2 regions of the Clostridium sp. JNZ J1-5 genome follow, and region 2 is predicted to be linked to the other one. Evidence: a T-box and tRNA genes for the amino acid it is inferred to sense, from the RefSeq annotation. Region 2 holds a T-box; the other holds one or more tRNA genes.

Region 1 (6,575 bases), 1.7 Mb from region 2:
CAAGTGTATATGTATAAAGAAGACAGAATGAAACTTTGGCCCGAGAAGAATAGGGACAAGTATTGGGAGAAGCTAACTAAGGCTGTGAAGGAAACTAAAGGAGAAGTATTAACATACAATAATGAGTTAGTAATGGCACCATACTACTTTTCTACAAGTGGGGGAAAAACTGAGGATGCAGTAGATGTATTTAATAGAGAACAGCCATATCTAAAAAGTGTTGAAAGCCCAGGAGAAGAGAAATCACCTAAGTATATAACAGAATTTAAGTTTAGCTATAGTGAATTTATAAATTTATTAAATAAATGGAATCCAAAGATTAAATTAAAAAGCAGTAATTTAAAAAGCCAAATGTCCATACTTGAAAGGACTTCAGGAGGAAGTGTTACAAAGTTAAAAGTTGGAAGCGAATATATATCAGGCCAGAAATTAAGGAGTATATTAAATTTGAATTCAGCTAATTTTACTATAAAGTTTAATAGTAAAGATATAGTTGTAACATGCAAAGGATATGGGCATGGTGTTGGGATGAGTCAATGGGGAGCCAATGCCATGGCTAAAGAAGGAGATAATTACGAAACAATACTAGAACATTACTATCAAGGAGTAAAAATAACTAAACTAAAAGAAAAGTAAATAATGTTTGCGCCGAAAAGTCGGCGTTTTTTTTTATTTATTAGAAATAATATTTTACTGCTTTTTTATATAATTTCATCTGATTCATGTAATTTACATGAAATTAAACAAATATTTTGGAGAATCATGTAAAAAAATAATGAAAAAAAAGGAAAGAAAATTTGAAAATATATGTATTTTTTATTAGCCAAAGGACAAACTACAAAAAGGAGGTGTTTATATGGAGAACAAAAATACTAACAAAAATTCTTCAAATTTTTTTAAGAAGGAAGGTTTTTATGTAGTCTTATTTCTATGTTTGTGCATTATAGCAACAGTTGCAGCTATAACAACAAAAAATAATAAAAAAGTAGAAAATAAGCCGCAAGCTTCACAAAATGTAAAAGTTGATTCTCAAAAACCAAGAGAAGTTTCTATATCACAAAAGGATAAAGAAATTAATAATGCGGTTCAAGTAAGAAATAATGAGAAAAAAGCTGAAACAGGAATTGAGGTTCCAACAAAAAAAGAAGTATCAGTATCAAAGACTACAGAACCTAAATTTATTAAGCCAGTGGATGGAGAAATAGTGATGAAATACTCTCAAACTCCAGTATGGTGGGAAACTTCTAAAACATATAGACCTAACTTTGGTATTAACATAAAAGCAAATGTTGGTACACCAGTCAAGGCAGTTTCAGACGGTGAAGTAAAGTTAGTAGAAGAAAAAGGATCATTTGGAACAACTATTACTATTTATCATCCTGAGAATGGCAAAACCACTTCTTATGGAAACTTAGATAAAGCAGTAAAAGTTAAAAAAGGTGATAAAGTAACCCAAGGTCAAGAGATAGGTAAAGTTGGAAATAGTTCTTTAAGAGGAATGTCTGAAGAAATAGGAAATAATTTCTTGCACTTTGAGGTTCTTAAAAATGCAAAAGAAGAGCCACAATTTTCAAGTGAAAATCCAGAAAAGTATATAAAATATTAGGTTAACATTAAAAGCCATTTTCCGATTAAATTCGGAAAATGGCCAAATAATAAGATGTTATATAGTAATTTAAAATAACATAAGTGCATATTTATAAATATATAAGGTTAAGGAGGTAGCACTTTGAAAGATTACATTGAAGAAAGAGTTCTTGAAGTAGCAAGATATATAATAGAATCTAAAGCTACAATAAGAAAAACAGCCAAAGTCTTCGGAGTAAGTAAAAGTACAATACACAAAGATATGACAGAGAGGTTACCTAAAATTAATCCTCAAGTAGCTAAAGAGGCTAAGGATGTATTGGATTTAAATAAATCAGAAAGACATATTAGGGGCGGTAAAGCAACTAAAATGAAATATAAAACAATAGAAGGTTAATAATTCCTAATTAAGCTCAAAAATAAAGGTTTTTTTTGTAATACTATGGAATAAATGAGTATTAACGTATATAATAAGTATAGATAATAGTAGAAAATATACAATGTAATATAATACGAAAGAGCAGGAGTGAAATTAGGAATGTTTTTTAGAATGAGTACAGATATGGGAATAGATTTAGGTACAGCAACAGTTCTAGTGTATATCAAAGGGAAAGGAATTGTTTTGAAGGAGCCTTCAGTTGTAGCCATTGATAAAAATGCAAATAGAGTATTGGCAGTAGGCGAAGAAGCTAGACAAATGATTGGAAGAACTCCAGGCAACATAGTTGCAATTCGTCCTTTAAGGGATGGGGTAATATCAGATTATGATATAACAGAAAAGATGTTAAAACATTTTATTAGAAAAGCCTGTGGAAAAAGAAGAGTAGGTGCTCCTAGAGTTGTAATTTGTGTTCCTTGTGAAGCTACTGAAGTAGAAAAGAGAGCTGTTAAGGACGCAGCTGTTAATGCAGGAGCAAAAAAAGTGTTCTTAATAGAAGAGCCTTTGGCAGCAGCTATTGGAGCTGGGTTAGATATAACAAAAGCTAGTGGTAATATGGTAATAGACATTGGAGGGGGAACGACAGACATAGCAGTAATCTCTCTTGGTGGAATGGTTGTAAGAAGTTCCATTAAAGTTGCCGGGGATAGCTTCGATGAATCAATAATAAAGTACATAAGAAAAAAACATAAACTCATGATTGGAGAAAGAACAGCAGAAGAATTAAAGATGAATATTGGAACCGCATATAAAAGAGAAGAGAATATAAGTATGGAAATAAGAGGAAGAGATCTAATAACAGGACTCCCTAAAAATATAAGTGTATCCTCAGAAGAGATGAGAGAAGCATTGAGTGAGGCGGTAAATGCTATTGCAGATTGTACTCACTCAGTTTTAGAAAAAACTCCACCTGAATTAGCAGCAGATATAGCTGATAGAGGAATTGTAATGACAGGTGGCGGATCCTTATTAAATGGATTGGATAAGTTAATAGAGGAAGTAACTAAAGTTCCCGTACATGTTGCTCAAGATTCAGTTTCATCAGTTGCTCTAGGCACTGGAGATGTACTAAGCTACCTAGATAAGATTGATGCATCTTATAAGGGGCAGGATATAAACCTAATAGACTAATATATATACTTATTATATAAGTTATAAAATATACGCTCTATAATCTTAAAATTATGGAGCGTATATTTTATTTAAAATTATTTTGGAATTATGAGAAGTTAAGGATAGCTTAAAACATATGATATTTATATTATGTTATCCATATTTTTATCATGTAATTGTGAAAGGTAATATGAATGGATTAGAGAGTGAGTAATGACTTTGGCCATTTCCATAATTAAATCTAGGCGTATATTCCTATTTGTAAATAGCTCGTTATTATCACTAGAGTCCACAATACCTATTATGGAGGTTTCCCCAACTTCAGGTAAAATTTTACCTACACCTTTTCCAGGATGTATAGGATAATCGCGAGCTTGTATTTCCCCTATGTTTTTCATTTCTCCTAAACAAGCATCAACGCCTATTATACTAGAAGAGGGATGAAGTTTTTTTATCTGCTGAAGCTGTTTATCTATATTTAAAGCGTGTATAGGTTCAGAAATAGTTCCATATACTTTTAGTGGGAAGTTTTCATTTTTTAATAATGTTCCTACTAATGGCCCTAGACAATCTCCTATACATCTGTCAGTACCAATACATACTATAACAGAATTTTCATCCATGTAATCTTTTAAAAAATATGCTATTTCGTAATAAGATAGATTATCTTTATAGTGGACTCTGACTTTATTCAAGAACGACACCTCCTTGATAATTTATATGAAAAGCATATATACTATATGAAATAAAAATTAATAAAAAAAGAAAATATAATAGAATTAAAAGGAAAAAGGAGATGAATAATTGATATAAATGTATAAGTAATTCGAAGTAATGTGGTGAAATTAAGAGCAATATGCTTGTAATTTCATTTAAATAACAAAAGTTAGAGTTGAAATAAGTGCTAGTTCTAGGTATACTAATATTCGTTGACGCGGTAAAACGCTGAAAATAAAAAATAAATAAGCATGCTGGCATGGCTCAACTGGTAGAGCAACTGACTTGTAATCAGTAGGTTCCGGGTTCAAGTCCTGGTGCCAGCACCAATTTCGGAGGAGTTCCCGAGTGGCCAAAGGGGGCAGACTGTAAATCTGTTACGTTTCGTTTCGATGGTTCGAATCCATCCTCCTCCACCATATAAATAAATGGGCGCATAGCTCAGCTGGGAGAGCATCTGCCTTACAAGCAGGGGGTCACAGGTTCGAGCCCTGTTGTGCCCACCATTTATTTTTAGAGAAGTTGGTAGCTGTTAAGTTTTTTAAAAGTTAATATGGAGGAGTTCCCGAGTGGCCAAAGGGGGCAGACTGTAAATCTGTTACGTTTCGTTTCGATGGTTCGAATCCATCCTCCTCCACCATAGAAGACATCAATGTTGATGTCTTTTTTTATTTTTGTTTTATATGAATGTTGATTTTAAATTCAGTTAAAACCTCCTATTTTTAAATTTATATAAATCAAATTAAATATTTGTATAAAATAAATATTTGTAAAATTAATGATAAGTTAAGCTTCATGTTATTGACATGGATATTATACTGTGATAATATTATTTTGCTTAAGTAAAATTAAATAATAGATAAGAAAAAATCTTATCAAGAGAGGTGGAGGGACTGGCCCTGTGAAACCCAGCAACCGGTACTGTTGTACTAAGGTGCTAATTCCTGCAGATTTAATCTGCAAGATAAGAAATCATGATAATCACGCAATCAACCTCTTCAATTAAGAAGGGGTTTTATTTTTTTTTAGAAAGGAGATTTTAGAATGAGAAGATTGTTTACTTCAGAATCAGTAACAGAAGGACATCCAGATAAAATGTGTGACCAAATTTCAGATGCTATTTTGGATGCTATTTTAGAAAAAGATCCTAATGGAAGGGTAGCTTGTGAAACGGCGGTTACAACTGGAATGGTTATGGTTATGGGAGAAATATCCACGAACTGTTATGTTGATATTTCAAAGCTTGTAAGAGAAGTCGTTACAGATATAGGATATACAAGAGCTAAATATGGATTTGACGCTGAAACATGTGCTGTATTGACAGCAATTGATGAACAATCAGTAGATATAGCTATGGGTGTAGATGAAGCCCTAGAGTCAAGAGAAGGTGAAAAAGACGAAGTTGAGGCAATAGGAGCTGGAGATCAAGGACTTATGTTTGGATTTGCTTCTAATGAAACACCAGAATATATGCCTCTTCCTATAAGTATGGCACATAAGCTTTCAAGAAGATTAACAGAGGTTAGAAAGAACGGTATATTACCATACTTAAGACCGGATGGTAAAACTCAAGTTACAGTTGAATATGAGGATGATAAACCTGTAAGAATAGATGCTATAGTTGTTTCAACTCAACATGATCCAGAAGTTACACAAGAGCAAATACGTAAAAATCTTATGGAACATGTAATAAGATTTATAATTCCTAATGAATGGTTAGATGACAAAACAAAGTACTACATAAATCCAACAGGAAGATTTGTTATCGGTGGACCACATGGAGATACAGGATTAACAGGAAGAAAGATTATAGTTGATACTTATGGTGGATACGGAAGACATGGTGGCGGAGCTTTTTCAGGAAAAGATCCAACAAAAGTTGACAGATCAGCAGCTTACGCAGCAAGATGGGTTGCTAAAAACTTGGTAGCAGCTGGAGTTGCAGATAAACTTGAAATAGGTTTAGCTTATGCGATAGGTGTTGCTCGCCCAGTATCACTTTTAGTAAATACTTTTGGAACAGGAAAAGTTGAAGACGATAAAATAGTAGAAATAGTTAACAAAGTATTTGACTTAAGACCTGGTGCAATAATTAGAGATTTAGAATTAAGAAGACCATTATATAGACAAACAGCAGCTTATGGGCACTTTGGAAGAACTGATGTAGAACTTCCATGGGAACAGCTAGATAAAGTAGAAGCTATCAAAAAATATATATAATAATTGAATTAAACATTTTAGTATAAAAAGCTAATATCATAGTGATATTAGCTTTTTTTATATGGAGCAGATAAGTAGCTTTAGGTTTATTAAATAAAATCATGGTAAAAATATTAAATAATACATAATAGTTGAGAAGTGTTAGGCATATACCTTATAATTAACTTAAGTTAATTATATTTTAGGAGCGATTTTATGGCTGAAGTACAAGGAACAGTAGAGGGAATAGTTTTTAAAAACGAAAATAATGGATATGTAGTAGCACATATAAAGGATAAGAAAAAGAAAATCACTATAACTGGATTCATACCTTATATATCAGAAGGGCAAAATTTAAAAATTCAGGGTGAATGGTTTAATCATCCTCAATTTGGTGAACAATTTAAAGTGAGTTCATGTGAAGAGATAGTTCCAACTTCACTAGAGGGAATAGAAAAATATCTATCTTCAGGTATAATATCAGGAATAGGACCAGTTACTGCAAAAAAAATTGTAGAGC
Region 2 (6,575 bases):
CTTCCTTGACTATCTCTTACTATACCGTGGATTAATACAGTATCAAATGGGATATCTCCCATACTATGAAGTCCTGAGAATATCATTCTAGCAACCCAGAAGAATATTATATCGTATCCTGTAACTAGTGTACTTGTTGGGTAAAAATATTTTAAGTCTTCAGTTTTATCTGGGTAGCCTAGTGTTGAAAAAGGCCATAATGCTGAACTGAACCAAGTGTCTAGTACATCTTCCTCTTGCTTTAAATTATTACTATTACACTTACTACATTTTGTTGGTTCATCAACAGATACTATTATCTCTCCACAGTCCTCACAGTACCAAACAGGGATTCTATGCCCCCACCAAAGTTGTCTTGAAATACACCAGTCTTGAATGTTTTCCATCCAATTGTAGTATGTTTTTGAGAATCTTTCTGGTACAAATTTTATTTTTTCTTCTCTAACAACTTTAATAGCCGGTTCTGCAAGAGGCTTCATCTTTACATACCACTGTTTAGAAGTTAAAGGTTCTATAGTTGTTGAACATCTATCGTGGGTTCCAACATTATGAACATGCTCTCTTATCTTAACTAAGTATCCACTTTCCTCTAAATCCTTAACTATAACTTTTCTAGCTTCATATCTGTCTAGTCCAGAATATTTTCCATAACCTTTAGCTATAGTACCATCTTCATTCATCATAATTATTTGTGGAAGATTATGTCTCTTTCCAACTTCATAGTCATTAGGATCATGGGCTGGTGTTATTTTAACTGCTCCAGTTCCAAATTCCATATCTACATATTCATCAGCAACTATAGGTATTTCTCTTTCTACTAAAGGTAGCATAAGTGTTTTTCCTATTAAGTGAGAATATCTCTTATCATTAGGATTTACTGCAACAGCTGTATCTCCAAGCATTGTTTCTGGTCTAGTTGTAGCTATTTCTAAGCTTTCATCACTATTAACTACAGGATATTTTATGTGCCAGAAGTTTCCGTTTTGTTCTTCATATTCTATTTCTGCATCTGATATAGCTGTTTGGCATTTAGGACACCAATTTACTATTCTATTTCCTCTATATATTAGTCCTTCATTATATAAGTCCACAAAAACTTGTTTTACTGCTCTGCTTAAACCTTCATCCATTGTAAATCTTTCTCTTGTATAGTCAGCAGAAACTCCAAGTTTTTTATATTGATTTCTAATTCTTTCTTTATACTCTTCTGACCATTCCCATACCTTTTCAAGGAATGCTTCTCTTCCCATTTCCTTTTTATTAAGACCTTGTTTTAAAAGCTCTTTCTCAACTTTTACTTCTGTAGCTATGCTGGCATGATCTTCTCCTGGAAGCCATAGAGTGCTGTAACCCTGCATTCTTTTTGCTCTTATTAAAACGTCTTGTAAAGTTCCATCAAGAGCGTGGCCTAAGTGAAGCTGCCCTGTTATATTTGGCGGCGGCATCATAATAGTATAAGGTTTCTTTTTATCATCCACTTTTGGTGTAAAGTATTTTTTTTCTTCCCAACTTTTATAAATTCTTTCTTCAAATTCTTTTGGATCATATGTTTTTGAAATATTTACTTCTGCCATATGTTTTCTTCCTCCTCGTAATCTATTTAAATTGTGCAGGTTCTATTTTTAATAAAGAGGATTCTTGGCTTCAGGTGGAGCTTTTTTCTCCAACTGAAGCTTAGAAGCCCTTATCTAGGGACGTAGCAGCCGTTATCTCCCACTTTAGAAGTGGGAGTATTACGGATGGTAGTCATCAGATAAAACAAAAGCGCTGACATCCCAAAGGACGACAGCGCGCGTTACCACCTTAATTCCTGTAAAATTTACAGGCACTCATTAAATTAACGATGTGACCACCGTCTTTACCTACTACTATTTCGATAAAGAAGCTCCAAAGCTACCTTCAAGATAATTCATATAGAAAGCCTTACAGCCAATGGACTTTCCTCTCTTAATATTCCTATATCTTTACTCCTCTTTTTCCCTGCTGCTTAATATACAATTATTTTTTATTATACATCTATTTTATAAACTGTCAAGAGTTACCCTTATTTTTTCACTTATCTTGTACAAAAAGAATATTGTAATAATATATACTTGTTTTTTATAAATATATACTACCCTAAAAATATCTCTTATATTAAATATTTAAATAAATGAGGTATTAGCATGAAAATTGAAATTGTTCCTGGAATAGATTTAACTAATTCTAAAATAATTCATCACAGCAAAAAAGAAAAAATATATCTTACACATGATAGCAGAATAATTAAGATATGCAAAAATATTGATGATTGCAGAAGAGAGTACTTGATACTTAAATATTGCAAAGATAACAAATACTTTCCTCAGGTATATGAATATAGATTAGGTTATATAATAAGAGAATATATAGATGGAATATGTTTAATAGATTATATAAAAAAATACAGCCTAAATGAATCCCTTGCCCTTTCTCTAGTTGATCTCATTGAAAACTTTAAAGCACTAGACTTTTCAAGATTAGATACAGGTATTTCACATATTTTTATCACTAAAAATGGACAATTAAAGGTAATAGGATTAAAAAATAATTACACTAGAAAAGAAAAGTATCCTAAGCATATGATATCTGGTCTTAGAAAATTAAAAGTTTCAAAAAAATTTTTTAAAATACTAAAAAAAGAACGTCCTGATTTATATGAAGCCTGGAAAAGCTAAATAATCTTTACTCACCCCTTTTAAAAAACTTTCATATACTAATTTATAACATAAATTAATATAAGGGGGTAATCTTTATGAAAAAAAGAGTATTTAGTACATTATTAGCTATTGCTGTTCTTTTAACTTCTATAACTCTCTTTGGATGCAGTAATAATAAAAGTAAATCTCTACAAAAAATAAGATTAAATGAAGTTGTACGTTCTGTATTCTATGCTCCTATGTACGTTGCCATAAACGAAGGTTTCTTCAAAGAGGAAGGACTAGATATAGATCTTTCCACTGGGCAAGGTGCAGATAAAACAATGCAACAAGTTTTAAGCGGTAGTGTTGAAATTGGTTTCTGCGGTCCTGAACAAGTTATTTATATCTATAATCAACATCGTGAAGATTTACCTATATTGTTTGCTCAATTAACTCAAACAGATGGCTCATTCTTAGTAGGTAGAAATAAAGAAGATAATTTTAAATGGGAGTCTTTAAAAGGCAAAACAATTATAGGCGGAAGACCAGGTGGAGTTCCTGAGATGTCACTTGAATACGTTCTAAAAAAACACAACTTAGATCCAGTTAAAGATGTTAATCTTATTACTAACCTAGCATTTACAGCAACAGCTGGAGCATTTAAGGCTGGCACTGGAAACTATGTAGCTTTGTTTGAACCTACCGGAAGTATGTTAGAAAAAGAAAATGCAGGATATATTGTTAGTTCTATCGGAAAAGAAGCTGGCACTCTTCCCTATACTTGTTTCTTTGCTACTAAGTCTTATATGGATAAAAATCCAGAAGTTATTCAGAAATTCACTAATGCTATTTATAAAGGTCAAACCTGGGTGGCTAATCACAGTGATGAAGAAGTGGCAAAATCAATTGCATCATTCTTCCCTGGAAGTGACATTGGAATTTTAACTAACGTTATTAAAAACTACAGAAGTATCAATTCTTTCTCACCAACTCCTGCAATGAAAGCAGAAGATTTAAATAGGCTTATGGATATAATTCAATCTTATAAAGCTGATTTAATAAAAGAAAGACCTTCCTTTGATACAATTGCTACTAATAAATTTGCTGATCAAGTGAAAAAATAAAAAATTAGAGCTAATGTGATTTTTCACATTAGCCCTTTTATACTATTCACTATTTTAAACTTGCTTACCGCTTGCTACTTCTCCTATTGCTGTCAAATCGTCCTTTAGTTCATTTGATTCTTCTTTTAGATTTTTTTCAGCTACTGCCAGCATTAATTTAATTCTATTTAACTGATTTACTTCACTGGCACCTGGATCATAGTCTATAGCAACTATATTAGATCCTTTATATCTCCTTCTTAGTTCCTTTATTACTCCTTTTCCAGTTACATGGTTCGGAAGACATGCAAATGGCTGTAAACAAGCAATATTTTTTACTCCGCTGTGTATAAGCTCTACCATTTCTCCAGTTAAGAACCAGCCTTCTCCTGTCTGATTACCTATAGATAATATAGGTTCAGCCCCTTCTGCAAGCTCTTTTATTGTTGAAAGCGATTGGAATCTTTTACTATTTTTAAGGGCCTTTTTCATATCTTTTCTAAAATACTCTATCCCCCAAATAACAGCATCGCTTATAAGCTTAGCTTTTAGGCTTCCTGATAAATACTTATATTTAAATGTTTCATCATAAGCACAGTAAAGGAAGAAATCTGTAAGGTCTGGAACTACAGCCTCTGCCCCTTCACTTTCCAGTATGGCTACAATATCGTTATTTGCAGTTGGATGATATTTTACAAGGATCTCTCCAACTACTCCAACCCTTGGTTTTTTAATATCTAATATTTCTAAATTATCGAAGTCTTCAACTATATCATATACGTATTTCTTTGCTAACTTAAAATCTCCTTCTCTTATTACTTTTTTACACTTCTCAACCCAATTTTCATATAGAAGATTTGCTGATCCTTTTATCTTTTCATAAGGTCTAACACGGTATAATACCCTCATAAACAAATCTCCAAATAAAAGTGCAGTAAGAGATTTTCTAGCCATTTGATATGATATTTTAAATCCTGGATTACTTTCAAGTCCTACATAGTTTAAAGATATAACTGGTACATTCTCAAATCCAGCTTCTTTTAATGCCTTTCTTAGGAACCCTATATAGTTACTTGCCCTACATCCGCCTCCTGTTTGAGTCATTATAAGAGATGTATTATTAGGGTCATATTTTCCAGATTTCAAAGCTTCAATCATTTGTCCTACTACTATGATTGATGGATAACATGCATCATTATTTACATACTTTAGTCCTTCCTCTACTGCATCTTTATCAACTGATGGAAGCACTTCCACATTATATCCAGAAGAAGATAACGCTTCTTGCACAAATTGAAAATGTATAGGAGACATTTGTGGTGCTAAAATTGTATGTTTATCTTTCATTTCCTTTGTAAAAGGAATTCTATCCATTGGCCTATAATTTAGACTAGGTTTTATACCTATTTTATCTCTTTCATCCATAGCTGCTTTTAAAGAACGTATTCTTATTCTAACAGCTCCAAGGTTATTTACTTCATCTATTTTTATTACTGTATAGATTTTATTATTGCCTCTTAATATTTCTTCAACTTGATCAGTAGTTACAGCATCCAATCCACATCCAAAAGAATTTAGTTGTACTAATTCAAGGTTTTCCTGTGCAGACACAAATTCTGCCGCTGCATATAATCTTGAATGATAAACCCATTGATCCACAACTCTAAGAGGTCTTTGTACATTCCCTAGATGAGCTATAGAATCTTCTGTTAGCACTGCCATATCATATTCTGTTATTAGATTTGCAATACCATGCTGAATTTCATGATCTATATGATATGGACGTCCAGCAAGTACTACTCCTTTTTTACCTGTTTTTCTAAGGTATTTTAAGACTTCTTCTCCCTTTATCCTTATATCATTTCTTAAGTTTTCTCTTTCTTGCCAAGCTTTATGGGTAGCCTCTAGAACTTCTTTCTTAGAAAGCCCTAATTCTTTAAATTCCTCATACAATCTCTTTGCAAGTATATTTTCATCATCCATGGGAATAAATGGATTCATAAACTTAATATTTTTTTCTCTTAATATATCTACATTATTTTTTATTACCTCTGGATATGAAGTTACTATAGGACAGCTGTATTTATTATCAGCATCCTTCTGCTCTTTTTTGTCAACCGGTACACATGGATAGAATATCAAATCTACCTTCTTAGATACCAAGTCCATTATATGTCCATGAACTAATTTTGCTGGATAGCAAGCTGATTCTGAAGGAATTGTATCCATTCCAAGTTCATATAATTCTTTTGAAGATCTTCTTGATAGTTCAACTCTAAATCCAAGTTCATTAAAGAAAGTAAACCAAAATGGGTAATTTTCATACATATTTAAAACTCTTGGAATTCCAACTGTACCCCTCTTAGCATCTTTTTCTTCTAGAGGAACATAATTAAATGTTCTATTGTACTTGTATTCATATAAATTAGGTATATCTTTTTTGCTATTTCCTTTGTTTAAGCCCTTTTCACATCTATTTCCAGATACAAAAATACCACCATCTAAAAAACTATTTATAGTTAATAGACAGTTGTTACCACAAGCTCCACATCTTCTCATAGTAGTCTTTATGTCTAAATTATCTAACTTTTCTAAAGATAATAAATTGGTTTCATAACCTTCTTCATATCTTTCTCTTGCAATTAAAGCTGCTCCAAATGCACCCATTATTCCTGATATATCAGGTCTTACAACTTCTCTTCCTGATATAAGTTCTAAACTTCTTAAAACTGAATCATTATAGAAGGTTCCGCCCTGAACAATGATTTTATTTCCCATTTCTTCAGGATTTCTAATTTTTATAACCTTGTAT

The links. A T-box is a leader RNA that pairs with one kind of tRNA and senses whether it is charged. The one in region 2 lies ahead of ACWW38_RS03310 (valine--tRNA ligase), so its partner is inferred to be a tRNA-Val.
Region 1: it has a tRNA-Val gene. The T-box ahead of ACWW38_RS03310 (valine--tRNA ligase) is inferred to sense a tRNA for this amino acid. The anticodon was not compared.

Annotation. Positions count from the first base shown of each region.
Region 1 covers NZ_CM132773.1:2,611,587-2,618,161, forward strand. Annotated here, with positions in the region: gene spoIID (stage II sporulation protein D) at 1-636, shown strand, start outside; gene ACWW38_RS12600 (peptidoglycan DD-metalloendopeptidase family protein) at 857-1,606, shown strand; gene spoIIID (sporulation transcriptional regulator SpoIIID) at 1,730-1,984, shown strand; gene mreB (rod shape-determining protein MreB) at 2,126-3,157, shown strand; gene yyaC (spore protease YyaC) at 3,283-3,834, opposite strand; tRNA gene ACWW38_RS12620 (tRNA-Thr) at 4,110-4,185, shown strand; tRNA gene ACWW38_RS12625 (tRNA-Tyr) at 4,191-4,275, shown strand; tRNA gene ACWW38_RS12630 (tRNA-Val) at 4,287-4,362, shown strand; tRNA gene ACWW38_RS12635 (tRNA-Tyr) at 4,412-4,496, shown strand; SAM riboswitch class I at 4,726-4,827, shown strand; gene metK (methionine adenosyltransferase) at 4,901-6,076, shown strand; gene recD2 (SF1B family DNA helicase RecD2) at 6,272-6,575, shown strand, end outside.
Region 2 covers NZ_CM132773.1:652,096-658,670, forward strand. Annotated here, with positions in the region: gene ACWW38_RS03310 (valine--tRNA ligase) at 1-1,574, opposite strand, end outside; T-box leader at 1,776-1,990, opposite strand; gene ACWW38_RS03315 (serine/threonine protein kinase) at 2,166-2,696, shown strand; gene ACWW38_RS03320 (ABC transporter substrate-binding protein) at 2,774-3,784, shown strand; gene ACWW38_RS03325 (acyl-CoA dehydratase activase-related protein) at 3,839-6,575, opposite strand, start outside.